4 regions of the Microlunatus elymi genome follow, and region 3 is predicted to be linked to each of the others. Evidence: riboswitches for the same ligand, from Rfam matches in the RefSeq annotation. Region 3 holds a riboswitch; each other region holds the start of a gene.
The links. A riboswitch is a leader RNA that binds a small molecule or an ion and turns the genes downstream of it on or off. The one in region 3 is predicted to bind S-adenosylmethionine.

Region 1 (4,599 bases), 2.2 Mb from region 3:
ACCGCGAACGTGCCGGTGCCGCGGGGTTTGGCGGTGCCCGCCGACGGGGTGTACGCAGGTTGGTTGAGCAGGCTCGACCAACCGGACGCCGAACCGTGGCCGGCCGCGATCTCGGTCGGCAGCAACCCGACCTTCGTCGGCGAGAACCGTCGGGTGGAGTCGTACGTGCTGGACCGGACCGATCTGGATCTGTACGGGGTCGAGGTCGCGGTCGACTTCGAGCACCGGCTGCGCGGGCAGATCAAGTACTCCGGAATGGCGGCGTTGATCGACCAGATGCACCTGGATGTGGACCGGGCAAGGAGCTTGCTGGACGGACGGCACTAGGAGAGGTCGGATCCACGCACTTCCTCAGCGGGTGTGCGCGTGATCGGCATCGTCGCTCGGGACGGGCGTCTCGGCCGCCCGCCGTCGCCGGATGATCTTGTACTCCCGCCAGGTGAGCAGCACGATCACGGCATCGAAGATCGTCAACAGCACCAGGCTGATCCGCGGGTCGACGACGATCTGGTAGAGCTGGTAGCAGATGAAGGCGATCAGGGTGATGATCATCCACGGGAACGCCCAGAGTTGATTGCGCAGGATCGCCACCACCAGCACGACCTTCACCAATCCGTGCGCCAGCAGGTAGAGGGACACGAACAGCAGGTCGTCGGCGGACAGCCGATGCGCCGCCGCCACCAGGTGGGTGGCGATGAAATCGGTGGGATCCTCGGCCAGCTCGCCGCGGGTGAGAATGACCACCCAGTGGCTGATCGTCGCCGGCCGCACCAGCAGCAGGAAGGTGCCGGCGATCAGTTCGCCGGCCCCGTCCAGGCCCTTGAGCACGATGCCGAGCTCGAACACCCGGTCGAACCAGTTGCGAGGGTGGAACCGTGCCATCGTCGTCGCCTCCCTCGCCCGGTCCGTCCGAGGCCCAACATATTCGCCCGGGCGACGGATCAGCTGAGACGACTGAGGACCGTCCGGTCGGCGATCTGCCGAGCGGTCCGGCGGTCCAGCAGTCCGGGGCCCGGAATCAGCGCGTTGGCCGCGCCACAGCCGGTGGCCAGTCGCAACGCGTCGGCCGGATCGGCGCCGCGATCGGTGGCGGCCAGCCAGCCGCCGAGGAACGAGTCGCCGCTGCCGACCGGATAGTGCCCGGACACGTCGGCCGGCAGTTCGGCTCGTACGGTGCCGGCCTCCACCGAGCAGAACACAGCACCGGCTCGGCCGTCGGTGATGATCACCGAACCGCCGGTACGCGCGGAGATGATCTTGGCCAGCTCGGCCACCTCGGCCCGGTCCGGATCGCGGCCGAGCAGCTCCGCGGCCTCGTACCGATTGACCTTGATCAACTGCGGCCGGGCTTCCAGTACGCCGGCCAACGCCGGTCCGTGACTGTCGATCGCCACCTCCAGACCGGCGTCGATCGCCAGCCGGGTCAGCGCGGCCAACGCGTCGGCCGGCGGCCCGTCGGGCACGCTGCCGTTGATCGCCAGCCAGCCGTCGGCAGCCGACAACTCCTCGGCGAAGACCCGACGAAACTCCTGCCAGGCAGCGTCCGGGATCGCGGGCGCGTACGGATAGAGCTCGGTCAGTTCGTGACCGGCAGCGGAGCCGATGGACACGCAGGTCCGGGTCTCGGTCGGCGAGTCGACCCGGCGGACGCCGATGCCCTCGCGGCGCAGCTCGGACTCCAGGAAATCGCCGGTGCTGCCGCCCAGCAGGGCGATCGTCTGCACCGGCGCACCGACCGCGGTCGCGGCCCGGGCCAGATTGAGGGACTTGCCACCGGCGACCCGATGCACCTCCGTCGGCCGATGGATCTCACCGAGCCGGAGCTGATCGACGACGTAGGTGATGTCCAGCGACGGGCTGAGCGCGGCGACCGTGATCACGGCGCCGAGCCTATCGGCGTGGTCGTTCTGCGGCCGAACCTCGATCCCGGCTGGCGGACATTCTTTTGACGGCCAGAGCCATAGGACCCTAATATTTGCGGCTGGGTCATGAGCGTCAGCGAAAAGCCCTGGCATTGCTGACCGGCAACCCCGCACGCGGTGGGTGCCCCAGGTGAAGACCCGGCCATCAGTTGGCAAGCGCACGGGGGTCGTGGCCGACCCCGGTAAAGGGGTAGTCCGATTCTCAAGCTCATCCGCGACGTGTCGTCGGCTGGCTGCTGATGATCATCATCGCCACGAATGCGACCTACTTCCTGGCCAGTCTCTTCCTCGATCCCCGGTCGAGCTATCGGGAGACCCGGCCGGTGCCGCCGGAGGAGCAGATCGACAACGCGTTGGCCCACTACAACCTGGATCCGCGCGAACCGGTGATCGTTCGCTGGTGGCATTGGCTGACCGACATCGTCCTGCACTGGAACTGGGGGCAGTCGCCGACCGGCGGCTCGGTGAACGCCGAGGTCGGCTACCGGATCCTGGTCTCCGGGCAGCTGGTGCTGCTGGCGACCGTGCTGTCGGTGGTGGTCGGTGTCGGACTCGGCGTGATCAGTGCGCTGCTGCAGTACCAGATCACCGACCGGGTGCTGCAGGCGATCTCGATCATCCTGTTCAACATGCCGACGGTGGTCGCGGCGCTGCTGCTGGTGTTCGGCGCGATCAAGATCAACGACGCGATCGGCTTCCGGCTGTTCTTCGTCACCGACTCCAGTTCGCCGGACGTGTCCGGGCTGTTCCCGACCATCGTCGACCGGCTCGCCCACCTCGTGCTGCCGACGATTTCGCTGACCCTGTTGGGATATGTCGGCTATCGCCTGACCCAACGGGCGCTGTTGCTGGACACCATCAACGCCGACTTCGTCCGCACCGCGCTGACCCACGCGCAGGCCGTACGACGACACGCCCTGCGTGCCTCGCTGATCCCGACCGCGACCTCGGTCGCGTTCAGCATCCCGGCGATCTTCACCGGCGCCGTGCTGACCGAGAGCATCTTCGGCTGGCACGGGATGGGGGGTACTTCTCGCTGACGTTGAGCAAGAACGACGTCCACGGGGTCGTCGCGGTCGCCGCCTTCGGTGCGCTGATGACGGCGATCGGGCCCGTTCGATGGACCCGTACGGCTCCTTCGGCCTGTCCGGCTTCTACGGCAGCAAGACCGAGAGCAACATCACCGGCGTCGGCAGCCCGGAGATCGACCGGGAGATCGCCCGGGTGAACGGCATCGCCGATCCGAAGGAGCAGGTCGAGCAGGCCAACCAGGTCGAGCAGAAGGCACTGGCGCTGTACGGTCTGCTGCCGCTGTTCAGCGGGCCGTCCACGTACGCGGTGAAGAAGGATCTGGCCAACATCGGCGCCACCATCTTCTTCAACCCACTGCCGGAGACCATCGGCTACCAGAAGTAGCACGGTTGATCATGACCCGTTGACCGCCGGGCACCCCAACAGCCGCACCACTTGCAGCGTCCCGCACCGGCTGCAGCCGGTGCGGCACGCTGCAAGTGGTGCGGCTGTCGTGTCCGGGCCGTAAGCTCAGCCGGGTGAGCAGCTGATCCTCGACCGAGCCCAGGAAGGTACGTGATCATGAGGACTGCAGTGGTGACCGGTGGGGGCACCGGGATCGGCCGGGCGATCGCCAAGCGGCTGTCCGCGGACGGCACCCGGGTGATCATCGTCGGGCGGCGCAAGGACGTGCTGGCCGACGCCGCCGCGGAGATCAACAAGAGCCACGGTGACGAACTGGTCGAGTATCGCGCCGCCGATCTGGCCGACCCGGACCAGGTGGACGAGTTGGCGGGGGTGATCACTGCCGAGTGCGGTGTGGATTTCTTGATCAACAACGCCGGCGGCGACGTCGGATTCGGGCACCGCACCGAGACGCTGTCCGATCTGGCGGACAAGTACCGCACCGACTTCACCGCGAACCTGATCACTACCATGCTGATCACCGAGGCGCTGTTGCCGGCGATCACCCGGCCCGGCGGCCGGATCGTGATGATCACCTCGGGCGCCGGTCTGCGCGGCTCCGGCTCGTACGGGGTGGCCAAGGCCGCGGTGCACGGCTACATGTGGGATCTGACCAACCGGCTGGCCGCCCAGCAGGTGACCGCGAACGCGATCGCACCCAGCTTCGTACCCGACACCGAGTTCTGGGACGGCAGACGCGACCCGGCGGATGCCGCGACCCGGGTCTCGCGGATCCCGATGAACCGACCGGGCACGCCGTCGGAGGTGGCCGAAGCCGTCGCCTATCTCTGCAACGCCGAAGCAGGTTGGACCACCGGCCAGATCCTGCAACTCAACGGCGGCGCCCTGCTCGGCCACGGCTGACGAGACCCGAGCGTGGCCCGCGCTGTCACGAGCGCGGGCCACATGACGGCGTCGGTCGGGGACGGGCGCTGGATACTAGAAGTAGTACTTGCGCGGCCCGATCTGGCGGCCCAGCGCACCGAAGATCCAGAGCACGGCTCCGATGACGATCAGGATGATGCCGATCGTCCACAGGATCGAGATGCTGAAGATCAATCCCAGCACCAACAAGATCACACCGAGAATAATCACGACGATTCCTCCTCCTGCATGCCCCCGACGGCTGTCTCGATCTGGCCGGACTTGATCTGGGAAGTACCCCGTGCCCGGCATCGATAACGACCGCGATGGACCCGAA
Region 2 (4,599 bases), 490 kb from region 3:
CGCCGGCCACCGCCGCCTCCAGGAAGGGGCCGAGATCGCCCCGTACGGATCGCGTGTCGGTGGTCAGCATCAGTCGGGCCAGCTTCACCTGAGCTCCGACGCCGATCAGCACGTTCACCCGGATACTTTACCGGGGCGCGAGCACCCAGCCTTCCAGCAGCCGGCCGACCACGCCGGCGCGGGCGACGATCCAAGACGTGAGTGCCGCCACCACCTCAGCCACGGACGCTCCCGTCGCGCGCGGTCAAGGTGTGGTGCCGACGATCGTGATAGACCAGCGGCGCCGCCTCACTGCGGATCACGGTCTGCAGCACGTCGACGATGATCAAGAAACTCGGGCCGACCGGTATCCGTCGATTGACCTGGCCGCGCAACCAGCTGTGTCCACCGTCGAGCACCGGCTCACCGGTGTCCAACACGCTCCAATCGCCGTGGGCAAAGCGATCCACGTCGGTGGCAGCGAAGCGTAACGACGCGTCTGCCTGGTCGGCGGTGAGGAAGTTGATCACCAGCGACTCGCTGCGCGCCACCGACGGCCAGGACCGCGAGGTCGCGGCCAGCGAGAAGGCGACGGAAGGTGGCGCAGCGGCCACCGAGATCACCGAGGTCGCGGAGAATCCGACCGGTCGGGCGTCGCCGGTGCGCAGCGTGATCACCGACACCCCGGCCGGATGGCGGCGGAAGATCTGCTTGAAGTCGTCGACGGTGACCTGGTTGATCTCTTCGTCGAGCATCGGTTCGGCGGTGGTGCTGATCTGGGACACCCTCATGCTGCATGCACCGCCGTCGAGTCCAACGATGTCGTCGATACCGGCTGATCAAGATCAACTGGGTACGGTGCCTGCTCGCCGGCGGTGACCGCGAGGTCCATCCGGTTCTCGGCCAGTGGTTGCGGGCAGGTGCCGAAGTTGTTGAATGCGTACGGGAGATCGACCGCCTGGTTGAAATCCAGCACGACCTCGCTGCCGTCGTCGCCGACCACTACCGGCAACACCCGCCAGGGTGCGGTCTCGGCGCCGCTGGTCACGTCGGAGAACAGAATGCTGGTCCGGGCGCCGGTGACCACGGTCAGCCGATGCTCGACCCCACCGCGGCGGAACGACACCTCGCCGATCGCCTCCTGACGATGCCGGAGGCCCGGTTGAGCGCCCGCCACGGTGATCGTCCGCGGCGTGCCGAATCGGCGGAATTCGGCTCGGATCACCCAGCCCGGATCGAAGGCAAAGGCTGGCACGCCTCGGAACGCGGTCCGGCTCACGGCCTGTGGATCGTAGACCCGCAAGGCCAGACTGGCGGTCCGCTTGATCAACTCGATCCGTCTCGCGGTCTCGTCCAGTCGGCCGTATTCGGCAATGATCACCGACCCCGCCTCGCCCACCGACTGACGGATGGTGCCGGTGATCAACTCCTGACTGACCGGCCTGCGCAGACTGTCGCCCTCGTCCGCGTACCCGAGAAGCTGATCATCCTGAACCGACCACTGACCGGGGACCTCCGGAAACCGTAGCGGCGACTCGGTCAGCCAGTACAGCCCGGTCTGGGCCAATGGCGAATCGGGACGGCTCAGCTGGCGGAAGCGCTCGGCCCGCAGCTCATGCCAGCTCCGTTCGTGATCGACTAGGCCGGTATCGATGACGGTCATGACTGTGCTCCTTCTGCAACGTGGTTGCGCGGTGCGCTGCTGCCGGGTGTGCCAGTGCCCTGCGCGGTGATCGGCGCCGAGCCGGCCACGCCGGGATTGAGGTGCTGTTCGGTCCAGTAGGTCAAGCAGCGGAAACGTCGGCTCGTGTCGGATGGTTCTCGGACCCTTAGGTGTCGACCGTGCCTGCCTCCGGGGCCATCGTGGGAGTCGTCCTCTCATGATCAGGTTCCAAACTCAGATATACCCTAGTGATTCACTAGGATGTATAGGAATTGAATCGCCAGGTGTCTCGGTCCTCTCATCAGGGACCCGGATCTTGGGGATGGGTCCGCGCTTGCCCGGCGGTCCAGTCGGGCCATGTCTCCACCCGGGGCACCCCGCCGCGGAGGAGGGTTGCCGGCCAGCAAGCCGGGACTTGACACTGGCGCTCTTGACGCACCGAACGCTACCTCAGCCCCGGCTGCACGCTGAGCGCCTCGTCCAGAATGTGAGCAGGATCCCATCGGTGATTCAACCGGTCGATATCCGAGTGCTGATCCGGCCGGGATGTGCTTGTCTGATCCGGTGACCACGGAGCCAACGCAGGCGGCTGTCGTCCTCCGCGATCGCGAACTCGGCCGGCTCGTACGTGATCTTCGCCCGGATCCACCGGATCAGGCGCGCCTGTTCCGAGGACGGCTGATCAGCTCCGACGCTTCGTGTTACCTCAAGGTCGGGCCCGGAGAACTCGAAGCCGTATGGATGCCGGCCATCAGTGCTCGCGCCGTCGACATCGTCGCCCGCGTCCTCGCCACCGGCACATTCGCAGAGAACAACCAGCAGTGGCTACTCCTCGAAGATCTCCCCCTCCGAGCGAGGTCCGATCGGCTCGAAGACGTCCTGGGCGTGATGCGCTGCGCTGCCCGGTTTCAGCAGGTTGCCGCCGATGTGTCACTGCCCACCTACCCGATCGACGCCGAGTTCGTCACGACCTACACCCGGAAGGCGATCGAAGCCGACTGTCCCGGAGCGGCGGCGGCTGTCCTCACGCGAATCGACGCCGATGATCAATGGCTTCGTTCATGGGGCGGCCACACGATCGGCCACGGTGACGTCCACTTCTGGAACGCCGTCTCCGCGACCACGGCGGGTCCATGGCGGCTGATCGATCCGATCCCGCGCAACGCACATTGGGCCTGGGACGCCGCATACGCCCAGTTGACCTCGGGCGTGCCCGAGACACCAGACCTGATCGCCGTCCTCGCCGACCAACGACATCGTCTCGGGCTGCCGATTGAGGACGCAGAGCGGATCGACCAGATCCGCACTCAACTGCTCGGCTGGTCCTCACTGCTGTGGTGGGCGCTTCTGCCTGCCCGGCGGTACGAGCCGTGGTGGCGGAGCGAGGTCGAGCGCAACGTCGACGCCCTGGCCACCCTCCGACACTGAACGCGACGCCTTCCGAGCAGAGTTGCAGGAGGTTACGCACCCATACCGGGGCCCGGTCTCGCCCGAGACCCTGATATTGAGGCGCCAGTCGAGCAATTTGGCGCCCAGCAGCTGATATCCGCAACCTGGCGCCTCAATCGCAGGGTTTCGAACACGTCGCCGGGCAAGTCCCCTCTAGCCCGCCGATCTCCCCACCTCAGGGCAAAGGTCGTTCTCGGAATTGGAAAGTCGCTGGCCTTATCCGCAGAAGGCTGACACGGTGCAGGTGATCAGGCCGCCCGGAGCACGTTGACCCGGGCAGCGGAGTTCGCATAACTCGAGCACGGAGGCAGGCTTGCAACCCGAGCTGTTGTCGTTGCCGGATCGGTACCCAAGATCATCGACCTACGATCCGGAGTGGGTGATGTCGCTCGACATGGGACCCAATCCGTTGTGGCAGCTGGAAGAACTCTGGACCGATCTCGATCTGAAGCCGGGACAAAAGGTGCTCGACGTCGGCACCGGCCGCGGCGCCACGGCAGTGTTCCTCGCCCGCGAAGCTGGGGTCAGAGTGGATGCGCTCGACTTGTGGATCGCCACCGACGAAGCCGCCCAGACGTATCGGGATGCGGGCGTCGGTCAGCTCGTCAGGCCGCTGCAGGGCGACATTCGCACGCTCGAGCTTCCCGAAAGCGAGTACGACGCTGTCGTTAGCCTCGACGCCTGGGAGTACTTCGGGACCGACGTGCACTTCCTGCCACGTCTGGTTCGCGCACTCAAGCCCGGCGGTGTGCTGGCCTTCGCAACCCCGTCGCTGCGCGAAGACCCGTACATCAGCGACCCGCTTCCGGCGCTCGTCGACCTCGCCGCGTTCGAGGTGTTGAGCTGGCATCCGGCCGACTGGTGGGCCAAGCACACCGCGTTGACTGGCAAGCTGATCGACGTCCGAGCCTGGGTACCGCAGGACAGCCTGGATCTGTGGCTGCGCTGGGAACGTGCGGTCGACGGCAACCCCGAGATGCGCAGCGTGATCGCGGCCTATCAACAGCTCGGTGGCGATCCGCCGGCACTTGGACTGGTCCACGTGACCGGTCGGAAGCCGCCCCGGTGATAACGCCGTGCGCTCAGACCGGTGACTCCGCCGCCAGTTCGCCGTGGCGCAACCGGTGTTGATCGGCGAAGGGACTCAGCACCGTGACGAATTCCCCGGCAACTCTGTAACGGTCTACCGACGAAAGAGCCGCGGCGGATGCCACCGAAATACCGGCTGATCGCTCGTGTCATCGGTGAGTTCGAACGTCCAGTGCAAGCCACGCTCCCCGTTGAGGAATCTGATCGCCGGCTCGCGGATTGGATCGTAACGATGCAGGGCGAGCAGTTCGACGGCTCGGTCGACTTCGAACCATTGCGCATCATCGACGGTGCCGTCGGGGTCAGCCGGTTCAAGGTGTGGATCGGTCGTCGTGGCGGTGAAGTTCCAACTCTGTGACAGCTGAACGCCGCCGCGCCGGACCTCTGACGTCGCGATCAGCTGGAACTGCGCTGGGTCG
Region 3 (4,599 bases):
ATCATCCGGGCGATGACGACGGCCCGCAAGGACATCACCGCCATGATGGCCGAGGATTCGCAGCAGTGGCGCTGGGGACAACTGCACCGGATCACCCTGCGACATCAGGCCTTCGGCGAGGTCGGCGGCATCGACCGACTCTTCAACCGCGGCGACTACCCGGCGCCCGGCGGTCCGGCGATCGTGAACGCCCTCTCCTTCGACGACCGGCAGGGGTTCGCCGTCACCAACGGGCCGGCGATGCGGATGTTGATCAACTGGGCCGATGTGGACGACAGCCGCTGGATCAACCAGAGCGGCAACTCCGGCCACGCCTTCCAGCACAACTACGATGATCAACTTCCGCTGTGGGCGGCCAATCGGATGCTGCCGTTCCGATCCGAACCGGCGAGCATTCGTCGGGCGGCGACCTCCACGCTGACCCTGAATCCGACCAGCTGAAGCTATCGGCGTGCGATCGGCACCCCTGTTGGCCAGGAACGGCACCGGTGGCAGGCTGTCGGGAAGCGAATTCGAGGGAGGAATCCGATGAGCGACATCGAAGCTCTGCGCGCCCTGGTGAGCGACGCCTTCAGCCGTGTGCAGGAACTGGTTGATCAGATCACCCGGGATCTCAGCGAGGCGCAGGCGACCTATCGTCCCGATGATCACGCCAATTCCATTGCCTGGTTGGTCTGGCACGCGTCTCGGGTGCAGGACGACCATGTCGCCGACCTGGCCGGCGTCGATCAGGCCTGGCCGGCCTGGCGGGAGAAGTTCGGCCTGCCGTTCGACGACTGGGCGACCGGCTACGGCCAGAGCGCCGAGGAAGTCGGCGAGGTGCAGGTCAGCGGCGAACTGCTGGCCGGCTACTACCACGACGTGCAGGGGTTGACCGGTCGCTACTTGGGCGGTCTCACCGAGGCCGAGTTGGACCGGATCGTCGACGACAACTGGGATCCGCCGGTCACTGCATCAGTCCGGTTGGTCAGCGTGATCGGCGACATCACCCAGCACCTCGGCCAGGCCTTCTACGTCAAAGGTCTGGCCCAGCGCGCCGGCATCCACTGAGTTTTCTCAAGCCTGGCAGGGATTCGGGGCGCTGTCGAGGGAACGCAGCCAGGACGGCTTGGGCCGAGCGTCGGCGACCGGCTGGTGCCGGCCGTCGACGAGTTCGTACGCCCAGCGCGGGCCGTTGTTGATCAACGAACGCAGCGCGGCCAGCAGTCGGTCGACGTCGTCCGAGCCGCTGCCGAGCCCGAAGCTGGCACGCAGCGCGCCACCCGCGATATCCAGGCGGGCGGCCAGCGGATGCGCACAGAAGGCCCCGTCGCGGACGCCGATGCCGTGCTCGGCCGACAGGTAGGCGGCGACCAGACCGGCGTCGTACCCGGTGACGGTGAAGCCGACCACGCCGACCGCGTCGGTGCAGTCCGGCCAGATGTTCAGCACCCGAACCTCGCGCAGCGCGGCCAGCCGGGACAGCAACCGGGTCCGCAGCCGCCACTCGTGCCGGCGCAGATGATCGTCGCCGATCTCGGTGATCGCGGTGCAGGCTGCGGCGAGTGCAGCGGCGCCGAGCACGTTGGGTGTGCCGCCCTCGTGCCGCGCCTCACCCGTCGCCCAGTTGGTGTGCTCGACGGTGACCTTGCGGACAGCGCCGCCGCCGGCCAGGTAGGGCTCCGCGGCATCGAGCCAGTCGGCGCGTCCGATCAGCGCGCCGGATCCGAACGGGGCATAGATCTTGTGTCCGGAGAAGGCGAGGTAGTCCACGCCCAGCTCGGCGATGTTGATCTTGCGGTGCGGTACGAACTGAGCGCCGTCCACCGCGATCCGGGCGCCGTGCCGATGAGCAAGATCAGCAAGCCGGCGCAGCGGCAGCACCTCACCGGTCACGTTGGAAGCTCCGGTGATCGCCAGCAGTCCTGCGCCGGTCTCGTCCAGCACCCGACCAAGATCATCCAGGGTCTGCGCCAGCGTCGCGGCGGCCGGCACGATCGTGGCACCCAATCCCTGCCAGGGCAGCAGATTCGCGTGATGCTCGATGTCCAGGCAGACCACCTCGGCACCGTCCGGCACTGCGCTTGCCAGCAGGTTGAGCGCATCGGTGGTGTTCCGGGTGAAGATCGTCAGGTCATCGCCGCGAGCCCCGACGAAGTCGGCAACGGTCGCGCGGGACTGCTCGTACAGCGCCGTACTGACCGCGGACGCATACCCGGCGCCGCGATGCACGGAGGCGTAGTAGGGCAGGATCCGCTGTTGATCTTCGATCACCGCGTCCAGGGCCGGGGCGCTGGCGGCGTAGTCGAGGTTGGCGTAGCGGACGGTCCGGCCGTCGATCAGCGGCACCTCGAGTTCGGACCCGCTGACCCCGGCCAGTGGGCCGAACGCATCCAGCCGTCTGCCGAGGGTCGGGAGCTGCGCGCTCGGACAGGCAGGCTCCAGGTCGGCGGCATCGTGCTGGGTGGGACGGGACAGGCTGGCGACCGACATCGATCGACTCCTCACAACTCAGGGGCCCGCCGTGAGCGTCAGAGGACCCGCGCTTGCCGGTGTCCGTGTGGAACCGGCCGTGTGGTTCACCCGGGGCACCCCACCGCGGAGGAGGGTTGCCGGTCAGCAAGCCGGGGCTTGACGCTGACACTCATCACACAACTGGCCTCAGTTCACTACAGGTCGATAGCGGGCGCAAGTTGATCGTGTCAATTCGTCCATATGATGATATGCGGTCTCGAATCGTGGTTGATCTTGATCGTGCGGTCAGGTGGCAACGGCCAACCCAGGGGATTGGGTGAGTTTCGTACCGACATCGGTGCGAAACTCACCCATTGTCGGAGGGTCTTGTGATGCTGGGTGACCTCCGTTGGACAGACTGATGTCACGGCACGATCACCAGGCGCTGGCCGGGCGGGATGGGCTCGGACCAGGCTTCGGTGACGTCGGCCAGCCGGCGGCGTACCGGGGTGACGTGCAGATGTCCGGCGGCCAGATGACCGAGAAAGGCCGGTAGTTGGGTGCCGATCTGTTCCATCGGCACGCTGCCCAGTCCGCTGCCGATCAGGTGCAGGTTGCTGCTGCGGAGCAGTTCGGAGTCCAGCGCCAGCGGCGATCCGGCCATCGAGCCGACCTGCGCCCAGGTCAGCTGCCGGGTGCTGTCGGCACGACCGGCGACCAGCGCGCCGAGCAACCCGGCGGCCGGTTCACCCCAGAGGTAGTCGACGACGACATCGACGTGGTCGGCCAGGGCGGCGACCTGAGCCGGCCAGTCGGTGCCGCTGTCGATGCGTACGGTGTGATCGGCGTGTTCGGACACGGCCCGCAAACCTGCGGCCGATCGACCCACCGCGATCACCTCCGAAGCGCCGAGCAGTTTGGCCGCCTGGATCGCGGTCTGCCCGGAAGCCCCGGTGGCGCCGAGCACCACGACGGACTGACCGGGCTGCAACGCGGCCCGCACCGCAAGGGCGTTCCAGCCCGACATGCCGGGGTTCATCGACGCCGCGACCACGGCCGGATCAAGACCGTCCGGTAGCGGCATCAGCATCGGCGCGGCGGCTCGCTCGGCGAACGTCCCGTACGGAGCCCGCAAGCCACCGAAGTAGGCGAGGCTCCCGTCCGACCGCCGGCACACCCCGTCCACTCCGGGGATCATCGGCAGCTGCCGATGGGAGGAGTAGTGCCGTCCCGACGCCTGACCGCGGACGATCTGATGCACGCCGGCGGCCACCACCTCGACCAGTTCCTCCGGACCGTTCGGCACCGGATCGGCGAAGTCCCGGTAAGCCGGTGGCTGGTCGAAGTTGTCGATCACTGCTGCTTTCACGGTTGTCTCCTTCGTTGATCTCGTCCTTAACGCTGTTAAGCGTTCCTGAGACAGTGTGCTTAACGCTGTTAAATTCGTCAAGGGGCTGGCAGAATCTCGACCATGCCGCTGGATCGTGACGTTGTGATCCGTACCGCCCTGAAGCTGATGGACGACGACGGGCTGGACGCGCTGACCCTGCGCAAGATCGCGTCCGCCCTGGACGTGAAGGCGCCTGCGCTCTACTGGCATTTCCAGAACAAGCAGCAATTGCTGGACGAGATGGCCACCTCGATGCTGCGGGCGGCGACCGAGGAAACCGTCGACGAGGGACTGCCGTGGCCGGACCAACTCCGCCGCCAGGCCGGCGGCTTCCGCCGGATGCTGCTCAGTCACCGCGACGGCGCCCGACTCTTCGGCGGCACCTATCTGACCGACCCGAGCCCGGTCACCGCCGGCGAGCCGTTGCTGCGGGCGCTGATCGACGTAGCCGGCGACCTGCGCAGTGCGGTGATGGTGATGCGGACCCTGAACTGCTTCGTGATCGGCTTCGTGCTGGAGGAACAGGGCGTCGTGGATCCCTCCGGTCGCCGCGATCCGCGCTACGACCCCGCTGTCCGGGCAGAACGTCTCGATCCCGACAGGTTCCCGTTGTCGTCGGCATCGAGCGAGTACGTCTGGGGTGACCTTGACGCCTCCTTCGCGGCCGGAGTGGAGTTGATCATCGGCGGCTTCGCAGCGCAGCTCGATCAGCCGCCGGCGAGTAAGAATTAGCGGCAGTGCCGACGGGCGGATTAGCATGCGTCGTACAGGCAGTG
Region 4 (4,599 bases), 140 kb from region 3:
CCGGCGGACGCGTACGCCGATCCGGCCTTGCGCAACTATCGCGGCCTGCCGCTGATCACCCGCGCCGAGGCGACCCGCCGCGACATCGAGGCCTGCCGCCGGATCGACGGCCTCGATCTTGATCTTGATGCGGCGCTGCGGTTCTGGGAGCAGGCGATGCGACTGCCGGGTGTCGCCGACGAAACGCCACCGCGCTGGTATCACTGCGACCTGCTGGCCGAGAACCTGCTCGTCCGCGACGGCCGGCTGACCGCGGTGCTCGACTTCGGCGGGCTGGCGATCGGCGATCCGGCCATCGATCTGCACGGTGTCTGGGAGCTCTTCGATGAGCCGAGCCGGGAGATCGTGCGCGAGCGCGCAGGCATCGACGAGGCCGAGTGGCAGCGTGGCCGGGCCTGGGCGCTGTCGATCGCGGTGATGACGTTCCCGTACTACTGGCACACCATGCCGCAGCGGTGCGCGAGCCGACTGGCAATGGCCCGCAACGCGCTGGCCTGACTCGGCCGAGGATCGACCGGATTGCGGTTCCATAACGGCTTGTCGGTCTTGGTCTGAGCTGTGGGCCGGCTTTGTAGCTTTCTGGCCAGACAGCCTCCGCAGGTAGAGGCTCCAGGCTTCCCGGAGTGTTGTCGTGCCGATCGTCCAGCGCGCCCCGAACCGCCCGCCCGCTCGCGTCCGGCGGTTGTTGCCGGTCGCACTCGCGAGCGTTGCCCTGATCCTTCCGGCGGCGGTCCTGCCGCTGGCCACCGGCCCCACCCTGGCCACCGCTGCGACCGCGAAGCCCGGCCGGACCAAGGCCGTCGAGGCCCGCCGAGTCGACCGGGTGCCGACGCCGAAGCTGCACTGGTACGGCTGCGACGACTATCCCGGCGCCCGCTGCGCCACCGTCAAACTGCCACGGGACTACGACAAGCCGCACGGCGCGAAGGTCCAGTTGGCGGTGGTGAAGACGCCGGCGACGGACCAGAAGCACAAGATCGGTTCGCTGTTCGTCAATCCGGGTGGGCCGGGCGGTTCGGCGACCGAGCTGGCCGCGTACGCGCCGTACCTGTTCTCCGCATCGGTGCTGCGCCGGTTCGACGTCATCGGCATCGATCCGCGCGGCACCAACTACAGCGCCCGGGTGAAGTGCTTCCCCGATGCCCGCCGGCAGCAGCCGACGATGGCCAAGCTGGCCGTCGCCTTTCCCTACACCAAGGCCGAGGTACGCAGCTTCGGTGCCGGTTCGACCGAGCTCGGCCGAGCCTGCTCCGGCCACGGTCGCCCGCTCACCGGCGCCGTCTCGACCGCCGAGGACGCCCGGGACATGGACGTGATCCGGCGCGCCGTCGGCGACAGCAAGGTCACCTACCTCGGCTTCTCCTACGGCACCTACCTGGGGCAGGTCTATGCAGGTCTGTTTCCGGATCGGGTGCGGTCGATGGTGATCGACGGCGTGGTCGACCCGGTCGCCTGGGCCGGGACCAGCAAGACTCGGGCGACGCCGCAGACCGTACGACTGCGGTCGGGCCAGGGCGGCCACAAGGCGCTGACGAAGCTGCTGAGTCGCTGCGATGCGGCCGGCCGGAAGCGTTGCAGTTTCGCCTCGGCCGATTCCGGCAAAAAGTTCGACCGGCTGGTGCGTCGGCTGCAGAAGCACCCGCTGAAGGTGCACGACCCGTTCTTCGGCGACTTCACCTTCGACTACCCGGCGCTGATCTCCGACACGCTGTCCGGGCTGTACGACCCGGAGGGCTACGAGTACATCATCGACGAGCTGACCGAGCTGTGGGCGCTGACCGCACCGGCGAAGATCGGCACCGCCGCCGGCGCCTCCGCGCTGGGACGACTCGGATTCGCCCACCAGCGGCTGGCGGCTCGGCAGCAGAATCCGCTCGGCTTCTCCTACGACAACAGCTCGGACGCCTACTGGTCGGTGATGTGTACCGACGCCCTCAACCCGCGGCACGGCGCCGCCTGGCAGAACGCCGCCACCCGCACGCCCAGCAGCGCGAAGTACTTCGGCGAACTCTGGGCATGGTCGTCGCGGCCGTGCGCCCGGACCGGCTGGACGGTGCACGACGAGGACGCCTACCGCGGTCCGTTCACCCGGAGGACCGCCGGGCCGGTGCTGGTGGTCGGCAACTACTGGGACCCGGCGACGTACTACCTGAACGCGAAGAAGGTGGCCCGGATGCTCCCGCACAGTCGGCTGCTGTTGAGCGACAACTGGGGCCACACCGCCTACGGCACCTCGGCCTGCGTGACCAAGGCCGTCAACCGGGCGCTGATCTCGGTGAAGCTGCCGGCCAAGGGCGCCCGTTGCCTCGGCAACGCGCAACCGTTCAGCGGTTCGAGCCGGCCGATGATGCAGCGAATGCAGAAGTCGGTTGCCGGCGCTGACGTGATGGACATCGTCCGCGGGGTGCCGGGCCGCCTCTGACTGCGCTCCTGACTGTTCGTCCGTGACTGTCCGTTGGTTCATCGGGGGCGGCTCTACGCGGCGAATCTCACTATGTGGTCGATCTGGCCGCAATCTGGGACTCGATTAGGTATTGGGCCGGGCCCGACCCGTACGCTGTGCAGAGCTCATCCAGAGGGGGCGAGGGATTCGGCCCGATGACCCCCCGGCAACCAGCTCGCCACGTTCGGTCGGCGGCCACGGTGCCAACTCCGACTCGGAGCGAAGGTCGCCCGGGAAAGATGATGAAGGACAGGTACTCGCTGTGACCACAGCCGTCGCGTCAGACGCCCCCGCAGGATGTCGCCCGGGAGCTTTCGGCAACGCCACCCATCTGATCTGCCGCGCCTGCGGCGCCAAGAGCCCGCTCGGCCCGTTCTACGCATGCCTGGAGTGCTTCGGCCCGCTCGAGGTCGGCTACGAGTATCCCGAGATCACCCGCGAGCAGATCGAGCGCGGCCCGAAGAGCATCTGGCGCTACGCGCCGCTGCTGCCGGTGCCGGCCGACATCGCGAGCTTCCGCTCCACCGACCCCGGATTCACCCGGCTGGTCGACGCCCGCAACCTCGCCGATGATCTTGGTCTGCGGCAGCTCTGGGTGAAGGACGACTCCGGCAACCCGACCCACTCGTTCAAGGACCGGGTGGTCGCGGTCGCGCTGTCCGCCGCCCGTGAGCTCGGCCTGCAGGTGTTGGCCTGCCCCTCCACCGGCAACCTGGCGAACGCGGTCGCCGCGGCCGCCGCCCGGGCCGGCATCCGCTCGGTGGTGCTGGTGCCGAGCAACCTGGAGCAGCAGAAGATCCTCGCCTCCGCGGTCTACGACACCACCTTGATCGCGATCGAAGGCACCTACGACGACGTCAACAAGCTGGCCAGCGAGATCGCCGGCGAGGAGGACGGCTGGGCGTTCGTCAACGTCAATGTCCGGCCGTACTACGCCGAGGGCTCCAAGACGCTGGCGTACGAGATCGCCGAGCAGCTCGGCTGGCGGTTGCCCGACCAGGTCGTCATCCCGGTCGCCTCCGGCTCCCAGCTGACCAAGATCGACAAGGGTTTCACCGAGTTGATCAAGCTCGGTCTGGTGGAGGAGAAGCCGTACAAGGTCTTCGGTGCGCAGGCCACCGGCTGCTCCCCGATCGCCCAGGCCTATCGGGCCGGGCACGACGTGGTCGCTCCGGTGAAGCCGGACACCATCGCCAAGTCGCTGGCGATCGGCAACCCCGCCGACGGTCCGTACGTGCTGGACGTGATCCGGCGCACCGGCGGCAAGATCGCGGACGTGGACGACGCCACCGTGGTCACCAACATCCGTCGATTGGCTCGCACCGAAGGGATCTTCGGCGAGACCGCCGGTGGAGTGACACTCGGCGTCACCGCGAAGTTGATCAACGACGGTGATCTTGATCCGAACGCCGAGACCGTGTTCATCAACTCCGGCGACGGACTGAAGACACTGGACGCGGTCGCCGACCAGGTCGGGCCGAAGATCACCATTCCGCCGCGCTACGACGCGTTCGAGGACTTCTGGAAGGGCAACAACTGATCATGACCGCATCCGTACGGATCCCGACCATCCTGCGCAACTACACCGGTGGCGAGAAGGAGGTCAGCGCGCAAGGGGCGACGCTGACCGAGCTGATCGACGATCTCGAGTCCAACCATCCCGGCATCAAGGCCCGGGTGCTGGACGACACGGGTGCGCTGCGGCGCTTCGTCAACGTCTACGTCGGCGATGACGACGTCCGCTTCATCGGCGGCCTGGACGCCAAGATCGACGACGGGGCTCAGGTCTCGATCATCCCCGCGGTCGCCGGCGGCTGCTGAGCACCTCGTATCGCCCGAACGGCGGGATGTCGGTCGACAACTGCGCGAATTCGGTCCACCGACGCGTTAGGGTCGGCATCGATGGTTTCATCCTGGATTCCGGCCGCGGAGTTTCTCTCCGCAGCACTCATCGTTGTCTGCTTCGTGATAGCGGTGGTCATGATCACCCTGCGCCTCTCGCGGGGCAGCACCCGCACCCTCGGTGTCGCGGGAGTCGTGCTGGTGTTCCTCGCCATGATCCTGTACTCCTTCACCGGATCGTTGGGCAGCGCGTACGGGACGAAGTCCACCGTGTTCGTCGTCGGCTCGGTCGTGGTCGTGGTGGTCGCCGTGGT

Region 1: linked by a shared signal. The riboswitch ahead of FOE78_RS10605 (ABC transporter permease) and the one ahead of FOE78_RS20860 (aminotransferase class V-fold PLP-dependent enzyme) in region 3 are both predicted to bind S-adenosylmethionine.
Region 2: linked by a shared signal. The riboswitch ahead of FOE78_RS18380 (DUF1684 domain-containing protein) and the one ahead of FOE78_RS20860 (aminotransferase class V-fold PLP-dependent enzyme) in region 3 are both predicted to bind S-adenosylmethionine.
Region 4: linked by a shared signal. The riboswitch ahead of thrC (threonine synthase) and the one ahead of FOE78_RS20860 (aminotransferase class V-fold PLP-dependent enzyme) in region 3 are both predicted to bind S-adenosylmethionine.

What each region holds. Positions count from the first base shown of each region.
Region 1 covers NZ_CP041692.1:2,351,808-2,356,406, forward strand. Annotated here, with positions in the region: gene FOE78_RS10590 (bifunctional riboflavin kinase/FAD synthetase) at 1-327, shown strand, start outside; gene FOE78_RS10595 (DUF2127 domain-containing protein) at 352-882, opposite strand; gene FOE78_RS10600 (1-phosphofructokinase family hexose kinase) at 942-1,880, opposite strand; SAM riboswitch class IV at 1,985-2,087, shown strand; gene FOE78_RS10605 (ABC transporter permease) at 2,162-2,962, shown strand; gene FOE78_RS23590 (hypothetical protein) at 3,042-3,338, shown strand; gene FOE78_RS10615 (SDR family NAD(P)-dependent oxidoreductase) at 3,516-4,262, shown strand; gene FOE78_RS23595 (DUF6131 family protein) at 4,338-4,493, opposite strand.
Region 2 covers NZ_CP041692.1:4,080,278-4,084,876, forward strand. Annotated here, with positions in the region: gene FOE78_RS18370 (thiamine phosphate synthase) at 1-118, opposite strand, end outside; gene FOE78_RS18375 (flavin reductase family protein) at 216-764, opposite strand; gene FOE78_RS18380 (DUF1684 domain-containing protein) at 767-1,642, opposite strand; SAM riboswitch class IV at 1,968-2,078, opposite strand; gene FOE78_RS18385 (hypothetical protein) at 2,207-3,070, shown strand; gene FOE78_RS18390 (SAM-dependent methyltransferase) at 3,474-4,160, shown strand; gene FOE78_RS18395 (NUDIX hydrolase) at 4,275-4,599, opposite strand, start outside.
Region 3 covers NZ_CP041692.1:4,574,271-4,578,869, reverse strand. Annotated here, with positions in the region: gene FOE78_RS20870 (penicillin acylase family protein) at 1-441, shown strand, start outside; gene FOE78_RS20865 (mycothiol transferase) at 529-1,050, shown strand; gene FOE78_RS20860 (aminotransferase class V-fold PLP-dependent enzyme) at 1,057-2,472, opposite strand; SAM riboswitch class IV at 2,517-2,631, opposite strand; gene FOE78_RS20855 (quinone oxidoreductase family protein) at 2,858-3,802, opposite strand; gene FOE78_RS20850 (TetR/AcrR family transcriptional regulator C-terminal domain-containing protein) at 3,905-4,555, shown strand.
Region 4 covers NZ_CP041692.1:4,716,423-4,721,021, reverse strand. Annotated here, with positions in the region: gene FOE78_RS21535 (aminoglycoside phosphotransferase family protein) at 1-498, shown strand, start outside; gene FOE78_RS21530 (alpha/beta fold hydrolase) at 632-2,422, shown strand; SAM riboswitch class I at 2,566-2,689, shown strand; gene thrC (threonine synthase) at 2,706-3,983, shown strand; gene FOE78_RS21520 (MoaD/ThiS family protein) at 3,986-4,264, shown strand; gene FOE78_RS21515 (hypothetical protein) at 4,346-4,599, shown strand, end outside.